4 regions of the Ferrimonas balearica DSM 9799 genome follow, and region 2 is predicted to be linked to each of the others. Evidence: predicted binding sites of a transcription regulator. Region 2 holds the regulator's gene; each other region holds the start of a gene.
The links. The regulator sigma-54, encoded in region 2, starts transcription at its own class of promoters, with help from an activator protein. The targets are predictions, from matches to a motif close to GTTGGCACGNNNNTNGNNT.
Positions count from the first base shown of each region.

Region 1: a site for sigma-54 is predicted at 1,508-1,526, ahead of FBAL_RS04870 (DUF3192 domain-containing protein). Genes of this name have one in related genera too.
Region 3: a site for sigma-54 is predicted at 2,607-2,625, ahead of glnA (glutamate--ammonia ligase). Genes of this name have one in related genera too.
Region 4: a site for sigma-54 is predicted at 2,019-2,037, ahead of flgF (flagellar basal-body rod protein FlgF). Genes of this name have one in related genera too.

Region 1 is NC_014541.1:1,029,214-1,033,394, forward strand. Features, by position in the region: gene FBAL_RS04860 (MFS transporter) at 1-1,126, shown strand, start outside; gene FBAL_RS04865 (hypothetical protein) at 1,113-1,406, opposite strand; gene FBAL_RS04870 (DUF3192 domain-containing protein) at 1,567-1,950, shown strand; gene FBAL_RS04875 (DUF2789 domain-containing protein) at 1,952-2,182, opposite strand; gene FBAL_RS04880 (GNAT family N-acetyltransferase) at 2,261-2,887, shown strand; gene FBAL_RS04885 (DUF3301 domain-containing protein) at 4,163-4,181, opposite strand, start outside.
Region 2 is NC_014541.1:3,885,535-3,889,715, reverse strand. Features, by position in the region: gene rapZ (RNase adapter RapZ) at 1-665, opposite strand, end outside; gene ptsN (PTS IIA-like nitrogen regulatory protein PtsN) at 662-1,108, opposite strand; gene hpf (ribosome hibernation promoting factor) at 1,108-1,395, opposite strand; gene FBAL_RS17610 (RNA polymerase factor sigma-54) at 1,422-2,879, opposite strand; gene lptB (LPS export ABC transporter ATP-binding protein) at 2,970-3,701, opposite strand; gene lptA (lipopolysaccharide transport periplasmic protein LptA) at 3,698-4,181, opposite strand, start outside.
Region 3 is NC_014541.1:110,031-114,211, forward strand. Features, by position in the region: gene glnL (nitrogen regulation protein NR(II)) at 1-373, opposite strand, end outside; gene FBAL_RS00485 (DUF4124 domain-containing protein) at 462-1,001, opposite strand; gene glnA (glutamate--ammonia ligase) at 1,147-2,556, opposite strand; gene typA (translational GTPase TypA) at 2,976-4,181, shown strand, end outside.
Region 4 is NC_014541.1:2,973,190-2,977,370, reverse strand. Features, by position in the region: gene flgD (flagellar hook assembly protein FlgD) at 1-471, shown strand, start outside; gene flgE (flagellar hook protein FlgE) at 485-1,891, shown strand; gene flgF (flagellar basal-body rod protein FlgF) at 2,080-2,817, shown strand; gene flgG (flagellar basal-body rod protein FlgG) at 2,836-3,624, shown strand; gene flgH (flagellar basal body L-ring protein FlgH) at 3,653-4,181, shown strand, end outside.

The DNA.
Region 1 (4,181 bases), 1.4 Mb from region 2:
GCTGGCCTTCGGCACCGGCATCTTCAAACCCGGCATCCAGGGCACTCTGGTGAAATGCAGTCGTCCCGATAACTCCGCCATGGCCTGGGGCGTGTTCTACCAGATGGTGAATATTGGTGGCTGGATCGGCCCGTTGCTGGCGGCGCAGCTGCGGATCCTCTCCTGGGACAAGCTGTTCTACTGCTGCGCGGCCATCATCCTGCTCAACTTTATCCTGTTGCTGACCTACAAGGAGCCGGGCAAAGAGGAGCGCCTTCGCCAGCCCCGTCAGCAGGGGAGCCTGTGGCGCGATGCCTGGCGGGAGATCCAGCAGCCCTACCTGATCCGCTATGTGCTGGTGTTCTCCGGCTTCTGGTTTATGTTTATGGCCCTGTTTGACGTGCTGCCGGTGTACGTGCGCGACTGGGTGGATACCACGGCCATTGTCACCACCCTGTTTGGTGATGGCAGCCCCAGCGCGCTGTGGCGAGGTTTGTTGGCGATGGACCCGGAAGGCACCAGAGTACTGCCGGAAGGGATCATGAACGTCAACTTCGGCCTGATTATGCTGGTGTGTTTTCTCTACGCCGGGCTGGCGGGCCGTCTTGGCACGGTGCCATCACTGATCTTCGGTACTGGTCTGTGCGCCATGGGGCTGCTGTTACTGGGCGCTTCCCACCTGGCCTGGCTGGTGGTGCTGGCGGTGGTGATTTTCAGCTCCGGCGAAATGCTGGCCAGCCCCACCAGCAGCAAATTCATCGGCAATATCGCACCGCCGGACAAAAAGGCGATGTACCTGGGCTTCAAAGAGCTGCCTTATGGCATCGGCTGGGTGGCGGAAACCCTGGTGGGGCCCCGCCTCTATGATGCGACCGGCTCTCGCGAGACCCTGGCGCGGGAAGCGCTGGCCCAGGAGCACGGTGTGGGCGCGGCGCGACTGGCAGAGATCCCGGCTGGTGAAGCCTTCGCCCACCTCGTTCACCTCAGTGGCCAGTCTGAGGCGGTGGTGCGGGAGGCCCTGTACCAGGCGAACGCCGTTGGCACGGTATGGTACGTGATGGGGGGCGTGGGATTAGTCAGCACCCTGGGCCTGGTGGTATTTGGCCGCTGGCTGAAGCGCCAGGGCGCGGATCTTAACGCGGCTTAAGAGCAGCCAGCTGATCGCGAAGTTCTGCCACTTGTTGGCGCAGGTCATCAATCTGCTGCTGAAGTTCAGCGTTGCTGGGCGCTCCGGCAACCCTGGCCTGCGGCTCCGGCGCCACCTCCTCATGCAGGGGTTGTGGCGCCACCTTCCATTGCTGTAACGCCTGGATCAGCACAGGCATGGGGTAGCGCTGAGCGCCCACCCTGGCTTTTAGCTGGGCCAGGGTGGCGGTTTTGCCGGACTCCGTCAGCAGAGTCAGGGCACGGCGAAGCGTGTCGTCCATCGAGATCTCAAAGGGTGGTCGGATTTACTAAAAGTTTGCCTTATCGCCCACGCTTGCGCCAGCATATAACATTAAGTCACTGAAAAGTAAGGTTAATAAAATGTGGCATGATGGCTGCTTTGTTAACGGCGTCCCATCAAAGAGCAATAAGGAAATCGAAATGAACAAGAAGGTGACTTTGGCGGCCATTCTGGCGGTAACCCTGGCTGGCCCTTTGAGCGGTTGTGTCATTGCTGTCGGTGATAAGGGGTGGGACGCTCAGTCCAGCGCCGATTGGGAGAAAAAGCAGGACAGCAATCGTCGCAAGCTGGAACAGATTGAGTTGGGCATGGCGCTGAGCGACGTGCGCAGCATTATGGGCACCGCAGACTTCAACGAGCTGTATCAGCAGCAAGAAGACCAGGTTCAGGTGCTGTATTACCGCACTCACCGGACCCGTGGGGACAGCAAAACCACCAAAGACGAGTGCACCCCGATTGTGCTGACCAACGGGGCCGTGACCGGTTGGGGCAATACTGCCCTGGAAAATGCCGTCCGCCTGTAACCTAGTTTCGCAGTAAGGTGTCCAGGACGTCGATGGTCTCACTCCATTCGGCGTCCCTGGCCCGCTCCTCCCTCAAAAAGGCCCGCTGACTCTCGTTCCAGAAGGGCGCTTCCTCCAACCGTTCGTGGCGGCCGAGTTTATGCTGGCGGATAAAGGCATCGACCCGTTCCGGTTGACCATCCAGGCCCAATTGGGCAAACAGGTGGCTTAAATCATGGGGAGTGGTGTCCATAGGTTCGCTCCGAGCTTGCTTTTTGACTAGTGTTTGTTCGATGTTTAGCCAGGTCAAGCTCACCGCAAAGGAGTCGCCATGGAATTGGCCAATGAATCCTGCTCTTCACCCAAGATGGCGTTTCTGCAGACGGAAGACCTGCGGGTGGCCGCGTCGGTGTTGTTGAACGCCTATAAAGACGATCCCTTCTTTCGCTCCACGTTACCCGCCAGTGACTATGAACAGCGCCTGCGGGCTGCTATTCGTGAGGAGTTGCAGGCGCTATGGCAACAGAATCAGAAATTGGTTGGGCTGTTTATTGGCGACACTCTGGTGGGCATTGCTGCGCTGCTCGACCACAGCTACCCCAAAGGGCAGACCCGTTTTTGGAACTGGCGCCTTAAGATGGCGTTGGGGGCGGGATGGGGTTCAGCCCGGCAGTGGATGGCGCGGGAAGAAGCGTTGGTGGACCTGACGCCAGCCAGCCCCTTTTCGCTGCTGCAGTTTATTGCCATTGCGCCCAACTATCAGCAGCGGGGCTATGGACGCCTGTTGTTACAGGCCATAGTGAACCTGGCCAATGAGCACCATGAAAACCTCGCTGCCTACGTCTATCAGCCTGAACATGGCACCCTATTTGAATCTCAGGGCTTTGAATCCACTGGTGAAATTAACTCGAATGGGGTTTTGGGCAGGCTCTATTTTAAGCGCGATACGGCAGCCTGAATCGAGCGTGATGCGGACAAAGGCCCGGTATCTTGTAAGAGATATCTCACACGGGTGTGAGATATCCATGTTGAGCAAAGCAGGGATAGACTGCGCATAAATGTTAAATAACATATTAATCAACAGCTTGAATCAATGTGATCTCCGTTGGGATTTTGCGGGAATTGTGGGGTTTGTAGGATGAGCCTTGTTCCGAATCGGACTCGGGATACAATGTGCCTGTGTCGAGGGAAAGGCGCCCAGCTGAAATCCAGGTACTGACAGGGAGTCGGAACCAATCGGAATAAGCGGGGAGCGAAGGAACCTTTCTGACAGGGAGTCGGAATGGAAGATCTCGCTCAACCGGTCAGGATGACAATTGCCAGGGACGACATTGGACACCTCCAGGATGGAAGGCGATCGGCAACAGGACGTTGTCGTCATACGGAGATGAGTAACTTCGGTTACAGGGAAGCCCAGGGACGAGGCCAGGGAAGACGCCAGGAACGGCAAACAGTACGCAGGGACGGGCCAGGGAGTGGCACGAATTTAGGCGGGATTGCTTAGCGTAGAAACAAGGGGCGCAACTTAGGTTGCGCCCCGTCCTATTTTGGGCCCGGAGAAATTCAGCGTATCCGGTTATGATCCTCTCTTCATCGGGTTTGAACCGATTTCCCTCTCTGCGTTTTCCCGCGGCTTTCCACCTTTCCATTGGCTTTGTAAGCCTTCTCTCACAGCACTGTGCGACTACACCACTTCACGTTGTCCTACCCCGCCAGAAGATAAATCGATATTCACATTTAAAACAATAGCTTAAGAAAAACCATTCCAGCAGTAAGGGATTGGGCCGGGTACTCTGGTTCAGGAGCCCACCTTGAGAGAGTAGAACCTTGTTCTACAATTACTTTCGTATCGACACGGAATGTTCTGAACCGGAATGGTCACGCAGGATGCGGATCGGATTCCGGGGATGTCAGTCAATGACAGGAAGTCACCAGGCTGACCGGATTTTCAGGGACGATGCAGGAGATCTCCAGGATGGAGAGTGTTCGACCATAGGAAGTGGTCGTGCTAAGGAAGCCAGTACTTCGGTACAGGGAAGCTGACGGAACAGCTCAGGGAAGATGCCAGGAAGGCAACGTACGCATGGATGACTAGGGAAGACAATCTGCAACGGATAGCAGCGTAATGGTAGTACCCGAACCGCAACAGTTTACTGTTGCGGTTCTTTTTTTGCCCAGAGAAACGTCTGGAGCGGGCAATAAAAAACGCCCCGGCTTGGGGCGTTTGCGGTGATCAGCGGCAGCTGCCGCTG
Region 2 (4,181 bases):
GTGTGGTCGATAAAACGGGTGACGCTGTCCTGATGGCGGAAGTAGTCCCGGACCGGCTCATCTTTGCCGGTGAGGGGGCGCAGAGCCGGGTCCCAGTGTGGGTTGGGCAGGAAGCGCACATCAAACAGGTAGTCGGCCTGCTTCGGCATGCCGTGCTTGAAGCCAAAGGATTCAAACACCAGCATCATCTCCCCTTCCGGTTTGCCCAGCAGGCGCTCACGCAGGGTGTCGGCCAACTGGTGCACGGACAGGTCGTCGGTACGGATATGGTGGTCGCACTCGTCCGCCAGAGGTTCCAGCAGTTGGCGCTCAAGGGCGATCGCTTCCGCCAGGGTACTGCCATCCCGCGACAGCGGGTGCATGCGCCGGGTTTCGCTGTAGCGGCGCAGCAGGTTGTCGTCGGAGGCATCGAGGTAGAAGATGGTGACCTCAATGCTGTCATCCAGACGCTGCTTCAGGCGCGCCACATCGAGGGTTTCCAGTGGCAGGTTGCGGATATCCAGGCTGACCGCCACCTTCTCGTTGAGCCCTTTCTGGCTTTTCAGCAGCGCAGGCATCAACTCCAAAGGCAGGTTGTCGACACAGTAGTAGCCCAGGTCTTCCATTACCCGAAGGGCGACGGATTTGCCTGCGCCGGAACGGCCGGAAAGGATGATCAGTTTCACTGGGTGATGGCCTCAAACAGGGTGTGGTTGTCGGTGGCTTTACGCAATGCCCGGCAGACCTCCTTCTGGCTGAGCTTGCGTGCGACTTCGGCCAGAGTGGCCAGGTGCAGCTGGTGTTCGGATTCGGGCACGAACAGGGCGAACAGCAGGTCCACGGGCTTACCGTCGATGGCGTCGAAGGGAATGGGCTCGTCGCTCTTCACCAACACGGCGATGGGCTGAGTGAGTTTGCTCAGCCGACCGTGAGGAAGGGCGATGCCGTTGCCGATGCCGGTGCTGCCCATCTTTTCCCGGGCCAGCAGGCTTTCGCACAGTTCGTGTTTGGGCAGGTCAGGACACTGCTGCGAGGCGATCTCGCTGATCAGTTCCAATGCCCGTTTCTTGCTTAGCCCCGGAGCGGCGCACAGCGTCCGCTCCGGGGATAACAGCTCGGTGATCTCCATCAGTGCCGGGACAGTTTCTCTTTATGTTTGATTACCTGCCGATCGAGTTTGTCGATCAGCCCATCGATAGCCGCATACATGTTTTCATGCTCATGGGTGGCGTACACCTCTCCCCCGTTTACGTGCAGTTTGGCTTCGGCGATCTGTTGCAGCTTCTGGACGTTCAATACCACGTGCACATTGTTGATGTGGTCAAAGTGGCGTTCCAGTTTCACAAACTTGCTGTGGACATAGTCCCGCAGTGAGTCGGTGATCTCGATGTGATGCCCGGTAAGGTTGATCTGCATAAGGTGACCTCCTTGGTATCGCGTCGTTACAAGCTTTTACGCTGGTTCGACGGGGGGATGGAGAGGGCTTCCCGGTACTTGGCCACGGTGCGGCGCGCTACCTGAATTCCCTGCTCCGCGAGAAGCTGTGCCATCTTGCTGTCACTGAGCGGTTTTTTCGGGTTCTCCGCCGCCACCAGCTTCTTGATCAAAGCACGGATTGCGGTGGAGGAGCACTCTCCGCCACTGTCGGTGCTGACGTGGCTGGAGAAGAAATACTTAAGCTCAAAGATACCGCGCGGGGTATGGATGAACTTCTGGGTGGTGACCCGGGAGATGGTGGATTCATGCATATCCACCGCTTCGGCGACGTCGTTCAGCACCATCGGCTTCATCGCTTCGTCGCCATACTCCAGGAACCCCTGCTGGAACTGCACAATGCAGTTGGCCACCTTAAGCAGGGTGTCGTTGCGGCTCTCCAGGCTCTTGATAAACCACTTGGCTTCTTGCAAGTGGCCGCGCACAAATTGGCTGTCGCTGGCATTGCGGGCGCCACGGGAGAGTGCCGCGTACTGTTCGTTGATGCGGATTTTTGGGGTGGCATCGGGGTTGAGCTCGACCACCCAACGGCCCTGCTTTTTGCTCACCGAGACGTCGGGGATCACATACTGATCTTCCGACGAAATGATGCTGCTGCCGGGACGTGGATTCAGCGACTGGATCAGTTGCATGGCTGCCCTTAACTCATCTTCTTTGAGTTTAGTGCGCCGGATCAGGGTGCGAAAGTCCCGGTTGGCAAGCAGATCCATATGGTCGATCAACAGCAGGCGGGCTTCAGCCAGCCAGGGGGTGTCCGGCGTGAACTGGGCCAGTTGTATCAGCAGGCATTCGGCCAGGTCACGGGAGGCGGAGCCAATGGGGTCAAACTGCTGTACCCGCTTGAGTACCGCGACCACTTCATCCAGCTCAAGCTCCGGGTCACCCTGGGCTTCGAGGATCTCCTCCAGAGTGACGGTCAGGTAACCGTACTCGTCCACCCCATCGATGATGGTGGTGGCGATGGCCCGGTCGGTGTCACTCATCGGTGTGAGCTCCATCTGCCACATCAGGTGGCTGTGGAGGTCATCGCTGGTTTCGCCCTGGTACAGGTTGTCGTCGTCGCGGCTGATGCCGGCACTGGCGGCCGGGGCGGCGCTGTAGACGTCGTCCCAGGTGCTGTCGACCGGCAGGTCGTCAGGCATCTCGGTTTGATTGAGGGCTTCGGAGGTTTCCAGCTCATCGCTGTTGGTGCTGGGGGCGGGAATATCGTCGAGGCTGTCATTGCTGTCGCCGTCGAGCTCGCGGTCCAGCTCTTCCGCCGATTCCAACAGCGGATTGGATTCCAGCGCCTCCTGGATCTCCTGTTGAAGATCCAGCGTCGAAAGCTGCAGCAGGCGGATGGCTTGCTGCAACTGCGGCGTCATGGTCAGCTGCTGGCCGAGTTTTAGCTGGAGCGAAGTTTTCATCAACGAGCGTCGATCCTTATCACGCGATGCTTCCCTGGTGTCGTCGAAAACCCCCGGCCGGGAAAGCCCCCGCCAGGGGCAGGGATGCCACTATAACCTGAACTGATCGCCCAAGTACACGGAGCGAACCAGCTTGTTCTCAAGCACTTCTTGCGGGGCGCCACGGGCGATCATTTCGCCGTGACTGACAATGTAAGCGTACTCACAAACATCGAGAGTTTCCCGCACGTTATGGTCGGTAATCAAGACACCGAGGCCCCGATCCTTCAGTTGTTGGATGATCTTCTTGATGTCGATCACTGAGATGGGATCCACCCCGGCAAAAGGTTCATCCAACAAGATGAACTTGGGATCCGCCGCCAGTGCGCGGGCGATCTCAACCCGACGTCGCTCGCCGCCAGACAGGCTCATGCCGAGGCTGTCGCGGATGTGGGTGATATTGAACTCCTCGAGCAGCTGTTCCAGCTTCTCTTCGCGCTGGGCTTTGGTCAGCTCCTTGCGGATCTGCAGCACCGCCATCAGGTTGTCGTAAACCGACAGCTTGCGGAAGATGGAGGATTCCTGCGGCAGGTAGCCGATGCCCTGACGGGCGCGGCTGTGCATCGGCAGGGCGGTGATGTCCCGATCGTCGATGGTGATTTGGCCCTTATCGTTCTGCACCAGGCCTACCACCATGTAGAAGGTGGTGGTTTTGCCGGCGCCGTTGGGGCCAAGCAAACCAACGATCTGGCCGGTACGCACCTCAAGACCGACGCTTTTCACCACCTGGCGACCGTTGTAGCTCTTGGCCAGCTGATCGGCCTTGAGAATGGAGTCGGTCATGGCTTCGGCTCCGCCTCGGGCTCAGGCTTAGGCTCGGTCTCGGACTGGTTTTCAGTGTCCAGGTCGGCCGGCAGGAAGATGGTGGTGATCTGCTCATCCTCTTTGCCTTCGGCGATCAGCTGTTGTTTCTCAACGTTGTAGCTGATGGTGTTGCCGCGCATCAGGCTGCCAGCCTGGCTCAGCTGAGCGTCACCGCTGAGGGTCAGTTGACGGGTCCGCACTTCGTAACGGATCTCTTTGGCCTGCGCTTCGGCCGGCAGACCATTCTCCATCATCTGGGTGTAGGTCGCCGGTTTGCCGGTGGCGATCATCACTTCATTGCCCTTTTCGGCACTGGAGATCACCTTCAGTTCGTCCGCCTTGATCTCCATCGAGCCCTGTACGATGCGTACGTTGCCGGAGTAGATCAGGGTGTAGCTCTGGATATCGGCGCTGGAGTTATCGGAAGTCACCTTGATCGGCTGGCGATAATCGTCGTCC
Region 3 (4,181 bases), 500 kb from region 2:
GCTGGGCATAATGCTGCAGCTCCTGGCTGATGCGTTGCTGGTGATCCACCACCCGGGCTTCCACCAGGATCTCGGCGCTCTCCAGCGGGGTGAAGATCAGGTCGATGGTGTGGTGTTGGCCATCCAGGGTGACCAGAGAAACGGCGTACAGGGATTGGCCCTGCTCGCGCTCCAGTGTCTGGCGCAGCAGGGCGGTGTCGGTGGCCAGCTGGCTATAGAGGCTGGCGGCATTCTGGCCCAGCAGGCGGCGTTGCCCGAGGCCGAGCAGTTGCTCGGCAGCGTGATTGGCGTAACGCACCTGTAACTGGGGAGTCAGCACCAGTACGGCGGTGGAAAGCTGGTGCAGATAGTCTGGGTCCGACTGGCGGTCCATGGTGGTGCGGTCCTCTGTGCCCTGGCATTGTGCACCACCTTAGCACTGCACCAAATTGGTGCAAAGCGGTTTTCGACCGGATCCCGCTTCAGCTGCGGGGTTGCGGCTTGGGCGGGGCGATCAAACGGGAGTGGCGGTGCAGATAAACCTTCGTTTTACGACTTGATGCAAGGACTTTGCCGTTTTCGTCGATAACCCGCGCCTGGAGAACATGTTCACCCCGATCAACGTTATCCAGGGCAAAGGAACCGCCGCTGCCAACGGTGCGCACCACCTCACCATTGAGCAGCAGCTCGATGCGATGGTCAGCCAACAGGTCAGGTTGCAGCGCGATATTGAGGTTCAGTTGCCCGTTGTTGTCCCGCACCGTGGCGCCCTGTTCAGGCGCACTCAGGCTGATGCGGTATTCAGGGGCGGTGACCGGTTGCAGGGGGGCCGTGGTGGGGCTGGGCTTGGCCAGCTCGATGGTGTTGGCTTTGCTGGTGTCCACGGCGATCTCTTCCGCCCCGTCCTGAGGCTTATCGGAATAGTGAACCTGGCCGTTGCTGTCCACCCAGCGGTACACCTTGGCAAATCCCTGTGGTGCCAGCAACAGGGCGGCAACCAGCAGGATGTATCGGGATCCCATGTCTCACTCCTTGTCGATGGTTTCTTGTACAGTTTAGAGAGTTGCAAGAAAAAAGCCCATCCTTGCGGATGGGCTTTTGGTGCTCTTAATTCTTGTTTTTATTAGGGGTACAGAGCGTTCTTCACTTCCAGTGAATCGTTACGTCTTAGACGCTGTAATACAGTTCGAACTCGACCGGGTGAGTGGTCATGTTCAGACGCTCTACTTCGCCACGCTTCAGGCCGATGTAGGAGTCGATAAAGTCGTCGGAGAACACGCCACCAGCGGTCAGGAAGGCGCGGTCGGCGTCCAGACAATCCAGAGCCTGCTCCAGGCTGGAGGCAACGGTCGGGATCTCGGCCGCTTCTTCTGCCGGCAGGTCGTACAGATCCTTGTCCATGGCATCGCCCGGGTGGATCTTGTTGATGATGCCGTCCAGGCCAGCCATCAGCATGGCGGAGAACGCCAGGTACGGGTTGGCAGTCGGATCCGGGAAGCGCACCTCAATGCGACGACCTTTCGGGTTCGGTACCACCGGGATACGGATGGAGGCGGAGCGGTTACGGGCAGAGTAAGCCAGCATTACCGGTGCTTCGAAGCCAGGTACCAGACGCTTGTAGGAGTTGGTAGACGCGTTGGCAAAGGCGTTGATGGCACGGGCGTGCTTGATGATACCGCCGATGTAGTACAGCGCGGTTTCAGACAGGCCGCCGTACTTGTCGCCGGCAAACAGGTTAACGCCGTCTTTGCTCAGGGACTGGTGGCAGTGCATACCAGAACCGTTGTCGCCAACCAGCGGCTTCGGCATAAAGGTGGCGGACTTGCCGTATACGTGGGCCACATTGTGGATCACGTACTTCAGTACCTGCAGTTCATCCGCTTTCTCAACGATGCTGTTGAAGCGGGTGGCGATTTCGTTCTGACCGGCAGTGGCCACTTCGTGGTGGTGGGCTTCAACAACCTGGCCCATCTCTTCCAGTACCAGACACATGGCAGAACGGATGTCCTGGGCAGAATCCACCGGGGATACCGGGAAATAGCCGCCTTTTACGCCCGGACGGTGACCTTTGTTGCCGCCTTCGTAGTCTTTGTCGGAGTTCCAGGACGCTTCTTCGGCGTCAATCTTGTACATGGAACCGGACATGTCGGTTTTGTACTTCACGTCGTCAAACAGGAAGAACTCCGGCTCGGGACCGAAGAAACAGTCGTCGGCGATGCCGGTGGACTGCATGTAGGCTTTGGCACGCTTGGCGATGGAGCGCGGGTCGCGGTCGTAGCCTTCCATGGTGGCCGGCTCGATGATGTCGCAACGGACGTTCAGGGTCACTTCATCGGTGAAGGGGCACAGTACGGCGGTGGCCGGGTCCGGCATCAGGATCATGTCGGACTCGTTGATGCCCTTCCAGCCCTGGATGGAGGAACCATCGAACATCTTACCTTCTTCGAAGAAGTCGGCGTCGATCTGGCTGACCGGGATGGACACGTGCTGTTCCTTACCCTTGGTATCGGTGAAGCGCAGATCAACAAACTTAACGTCGTTCTCTTCAATCAGTTTCAATACGTTTTCGATGGACATCCCTAAACCTCCAGTGGCAAATGTGTGCTCTGACCAAGCTGGCCAAAACAAAGCGAACGCCGTGCCAAAAATGCAAGGCATTGATTAATAAGGAATTGAGTTGATTTGGTGCAGGGGGGAGGGCTTGCTTTGCACCAAAGTGGTGCGCATGCCGCCCAAAAACGGGGCATGGTCGATATTGGGGCGGGTCCAAATCCCTGACGGGCCATGAGAGTGCCTCTAAACTGCACAATCCTTGAGCATTTCGCCAGTGTAGCAGGAACACTCTTTCGATGTTTACAAGTAAATCATCGGTATTTGTCGCAGTTTTAATCGCTATCCATTAAACTTGCCGCCCAGAATTTACCCCGCGGAGGGGTTCGCCCGGTCTTTCCTCAAGATCGGGTCTTTTCGTTTGTACCCCTTTGCATGGAGAGATCATGAGTATCGAGAACTTGCGTAACGTGGCGATCATCGCCCACGTTGACCACGGGAAAACCACCCTGGTTGACAAACTGCTGTCCCAATCAGGCACCCTGGATGCCCGCGTGGCCCTGGATGAGCGCGTGATGGACTCCAACGACCTGGAGAAAGAGCGTGGCATTACCATTCTGGCGAAAAACACCGCCATTAAATGGAATGACTACCGCATCAACATCGTGGACACCCCTGGACACGCCGACTTCGGTGGTGAAGTAGAGCGTGTTCTGTCCATGGTGGACTCCGTACTGCTGCTGGTTGACGCGCAGGAAGGTCCGATGCCGCAGACCCGCTTCGTAACCCAGAAAGCCTTTGCTCAGGGTCTGAAGCCGATCGTGGTTATCAACAAGATCGACAAGCCGGGCGCGCGCCCTGACTGGGTAATGGATCAGGTGTTTGACCTGTTCGACAACCTGGGTGCGACCGACGAACAGCTGGACTTCAAAGTGGTGTACGCCTCTGCTCTGAACGGCTGGGCCTCTGCTGAAGAGGGCGAGACCGCTGAAGACATGACCGCCCTGTTCCAGACCATCGTTGACGAAGTGTCTCCGCCGTCTGCGGATCCGGAAGGTCCGTTCCAGATGCAGATCTCCCAGCTGGACTACAACAGCTACGTGGGCGTTATCGGTGTAGGCCGTGTTTCCCGTGGCCGCGTTAAAGTGGGTCAGCAGGTTACCGTACATGGTGCCAACGGCATCACCCGTAACGGCAAAGTGGGCCAGGTTCTGGGCTACATGGGCCTGGAGCGCCACGAAGTGGGTGAAGCTCAAGCTGGCGACATCATCGCCATCTCCGGTCTGGGTGAACTGAAGATCTCCGATACCGTTTGCTGCCCGACCGAAGTGGAAGCGCTGCCGGCCCTGTCTGTTGACGAGCCGACCGTAACCATGACCTTCCAGGTGAACACCTCCCCGTTCGCGGGTCAGGAAGGCAAGTACGTGACCTCCCGTAACATCCTGGAGCGTCTGCAGAAAGAACTGGTGCACAACGTGGCTCTGCGCGTCGAAGAAACCGATGATCCGGACAAGTTCAAAGTGTCCGGCCGTGGTGAACTGCACCTGGGCGTTCTGATTGAAAACATGCGTCGTGAAGGCTTCGAGCTGGCGGTATCCCGTCCGGAAGTGATCATGCGCACCGTAGACGGCGAGCTGCAAGAGCCCTACGAG
Region 4 (4,181 bases), 910 kb from region 2:
AACGACGAGATTCAGACCCTCAACAGTGTAATGACCTCCAACCAGGCGCTGCAGGCGTCCGGCCTGGTGGGCCAGAAGGTGCTGATCCCGTCCAATGTCGGCCACCTCGGTGATGCCGGCACACCGGTGACCGGTGTGGTCAGTGCGCCCACCGGCACCCAGAACCTGATGGTTCGGGTCGAAGACAGCACTGGACAGGTGGTGCGCACCATCCCGGTGGATGCCACCGCGGGCGGCAACGTCGATTTCAGCTGGGACGGCACCGATGCCGAGGGCAACCCGTTGCCGCCCGGCAACTACAGCTTCTTTGCCCAGGGCCTGGCCGATGGCGCGAACGAAGAGCTGCCGGTCTCCACTTATGCACACGTGAACAGCGTCACCTTAGGTGGCGCGGACTATGACACCGTATTGAATCTTCGTGGCCTGGGCGGGATCAGCCTGGGTGACGTTTTGGCCGTTGCGGAAGGATAAAGGAAGCTAAGTTATGTCATTCAATATCTCCCTCAGCGGTCTGAACGCCGCCCAGAAGGATTTGAACACCACCTCCAACAACATCGCCAACGTGAACACCATTGGCTTTAAGGAGTCCCGCGCTGAGTTTGCTGACGTGTACAACAACTCGTTGTTCACCAACAGCAAAACCAACGTCGGTGCCGGTGTGGCCACCGCCCAGATTGCCCAGCAGTTCCATCAGGGCGCGCTCTCCTTTACCAACAACGCGCTGGACCTGGCCATCAACGGCAACGGTTTCTTCGTCACCAACTCTGAGCTTGGCGGCCAGGATTTCTCCTACACCCGTGCCGGTGCGTTTAAGCTGAACGACAGCAACTTTATGGTCGACAGCCAGGGCAACTACCTGATGGCACTGCCGGTGAATGCCGACGGCTCCGTTCAGTCGGTGTCCCTGTCCACCACCAAGCCGGTGCAGATCCCGCAGACCGCTGGTCAGCCAGCGGCCACCAGCGACATCAACATGTCGATGAACCTGCCGGCCAACGATGTTGAGATGAACCCGGCCAACTTCGACCCGACCGACCCGACCACCTACAACACCGCCACGTCAGTGACCATCTACGACTCACTGGGTGAGCCCCATATTCAGACCACCTACTTTGTGAAGCCCACCGGCGGTTCACTGAACAACAATAACCAGTGGGTGTGCTTCACCACCGTCGACAACCAGCCGGTAGACATCTGGGATGTGGCGGGCGGCGCCAAGGATTCCGGCCAGTGGGGCCAGGACACCAACGGTGATGGCGTCGCGGACGTCACCAACAACGCGGTGGGCGCCAGCGGCCAGACCGGCTTTGTGATGAGCTTCGATGACGTCGGCGGCTACATCGGTTCCGATCCGGCTTTGATCCAGACTCAGGCCCTGGGCCTGGATGATCCGAGCTCCACCACCCCCGGTGACGGCGCCGGCGTGATCGGCCCGGGTGCGGACGGCAGTCAGCGTCTGACCCTGAAGTTCAACAACCCGACTCAGTATGCCGCTCCGTTTGAAGTGACCGAACTGAGCCAGGACGGTGCCACCGTGGGCCGACTGACCAACGTGGAAGTGACGGCTGAGGGCCTGATCAACGCCACGTACTCCAATGGCACCCAGCAGGCACTGGGCAAGGTGGCACTGGCGCGCTTCTCCAACGAGCAGGGCCTGACCCAGATCGGCAACACCTCCTGGAAGCAGAGCAACGACAGTGGTGAGCCGCTGGTGGGTGAACCCAACGTGGGCGCGTTCGGCAGCATCCGCTCCGCCGCACTGGAGCAGTCCAACGTTGACCTGACCACCGAGCTGGTGGACCTGATCAGCGCCCAGCGCAACTTCCAGGCCAACTCCCGTGCTCTGGACGTGTCCAACCAGCTGTCCCAGAACATCCTGCAGATCCGCTAAGCGGCGTTTGCCTCCCACTTGCCGCCTCCATTCGGGGGCGGCAAGTCGTTTCCCCTCCTGAATCTTTCCGCTTCCCGCTGATCCCCGCCCCTTGGGCCTCTGCGCGTGTCCATACGCGTCAAAATTCACTGGCACGATAGTTGCTAAGTAAAGCCCAGAGTTTCAGGAATTTGACCCAGGGAACGACGGTGGACAACTACCTCTACATCGCCGCCAGCGGCGCCAAGCAGAATCTGCATCAACTGGCCAGTCACGCCAACAACCTCGCCAATGCCAAGAGCGACGGTTTTAAGGCGGACATGAGCCAGGCCCGCGCCATGCAGGCGTTCGGTGAAGGACTGCCGACCCGGGTGTTCGCCATGACCGAGCGTCCCGCCACCAACTTTGACCCCGGCGCCATCAAAACCACCGGTCGCACCCTCGATGTGGCGATCAAGGACCAGGGTTGGTTCGTGGTGCAGGATGACGGCGGCAACGAGGCGCTGACCCGCGCCGGCAGCCTGCGTTTTGACGAAGCGGGCATGCTGATGAACAGCGAAGGCCAGCCGATCATGGGTCTGGCCGGCCCCATCTTCCTGCCGCTGCCGATTGAAAAGGTGGAGATCGCCCAGGATGGGATGATCACCGTGCGTCCCCAAGGCGCGCCGGCCAACGCCATGGAGGAGGTGGGCCAGCTGCGCCTGGTCAATCCACCACTGAACAGCCTGACTAAGGGCGAGGACGGCCTGTTCCGTCGCCTGGATGGTCAACCCTATGCCAATGCGGTTGAGGTCACGCTGGTGACCGGCGCCGTGGAGGGCAGCAACGTGAATCCGGTGAACGAACTGGTGGGCATGATTGAAGCCCAGCGTCAGTTTGATATGCAGCTCAAGCTGATGAAAACCGCGGAAGAGAATGATCGCGCTCACGCGCAATTGATGCGCTGAGCCTGAAGGAGAACCCCCATGCAACCGGCATTATGGATCAGTAAGACCGGGCTCGACGCCCAGCAAACCGACATCGCCACCATCTCCAACAACCTGGCCAACGCCAGTACCGTCGGCTACAAGAAAAGCCGGGCGATCTTTGAAGACCTGCTGTACCAGACCATCAACCAGGCGGGCGGCATCAGCTCCCAGAACACCGAGCTGCCCGCAGGCCTGACGCTGGGCGCCGGCACCAAGGTGGCGGCCACCCAGCGCATCTTCAGCCAGGGCAATATGCTCACCACCGACAACAGCCTCGACCTGATGATCGAAGGCCCCGGCTTCTTCGAAATCCAGCTGCCGGACGGCACCATCGCCTACTCCCGTAATGGCCAGTTTGCCCTCGATGACGAAGGCCAGCTGGTGACGCCGGGGGCCGGTTTCCTGCTGAACCCGGGCATTCAGGTGCCGGAAGATGCCCAGAGCATCACTGTCTCCGGTGAAGGCGAAGTGTCCGTGCGGGTGCCCGGTGCGGCCGAGAACCAGGTGATTGGTCAGATTGAGATCGCCAACTTTGTGAACCCCACCGGCCTGGAGCCGATTGGCCAGAACATGTTCCTGGAAACCGGCGCCAGTGGCGCGCCGATTCAGGGGGTTCCCGGTCTGGATGGTCTGGGCACCCTGCGTCAGGGCGCGCTGGAAACCTCCAACGTGAACGTCACCGAAGAGCTGGTGAACATGATTGAAAGTCAGCGCATCTACGAGATGAACTCCAAGGTGATCTCCACCGTGGACCAGATGCTGGCCAACCTGAACCAGCAGCTGTAAGGGGAAGCGTAAGATGGCCCATACCGTGATTCGCACTGTGCTGGGGCTGGCGGCCCTGCTGGCCCTGGCCGGCTGTGTCCACCCCAACTCGCCCATCCCGGATGACCCGTACTACGCGCCGGTCTACCCGGATCTGCCGCCCAGCCAGGTGGTGACCACCGGGTCCATCTTTAACGACGGCTACGCCAACGAGCTGTACTCCGACATCAAGGCGCTGAAAGTCGGCGACGTCATCACCGTGATGCTGAGTGAGCAGACCAAAGCGAAGAAGTCGGCCTCCAACGAGATCACCAAAGACAACAAGATGCAGCTGGACCCGATCAGCGCCGGCGGCGGCCCGATCACCGTTAACGGCCAGACCATCGATCTCTCCTACAAAGAGAAGTTCGACATGAGCCGCGAATCCGATGCGGACCAATCCAACAGTCTGGCGGGCTCCATCTCCGTGAACGTGTTGCAGGTGCTGGCCAACGGCAACCTGGTGATCCGCGGCGAGAAGTGGATCACCATCAATGACGGTGACGAATTTATCCGCATCACCGGCATCGTTCGCCCCC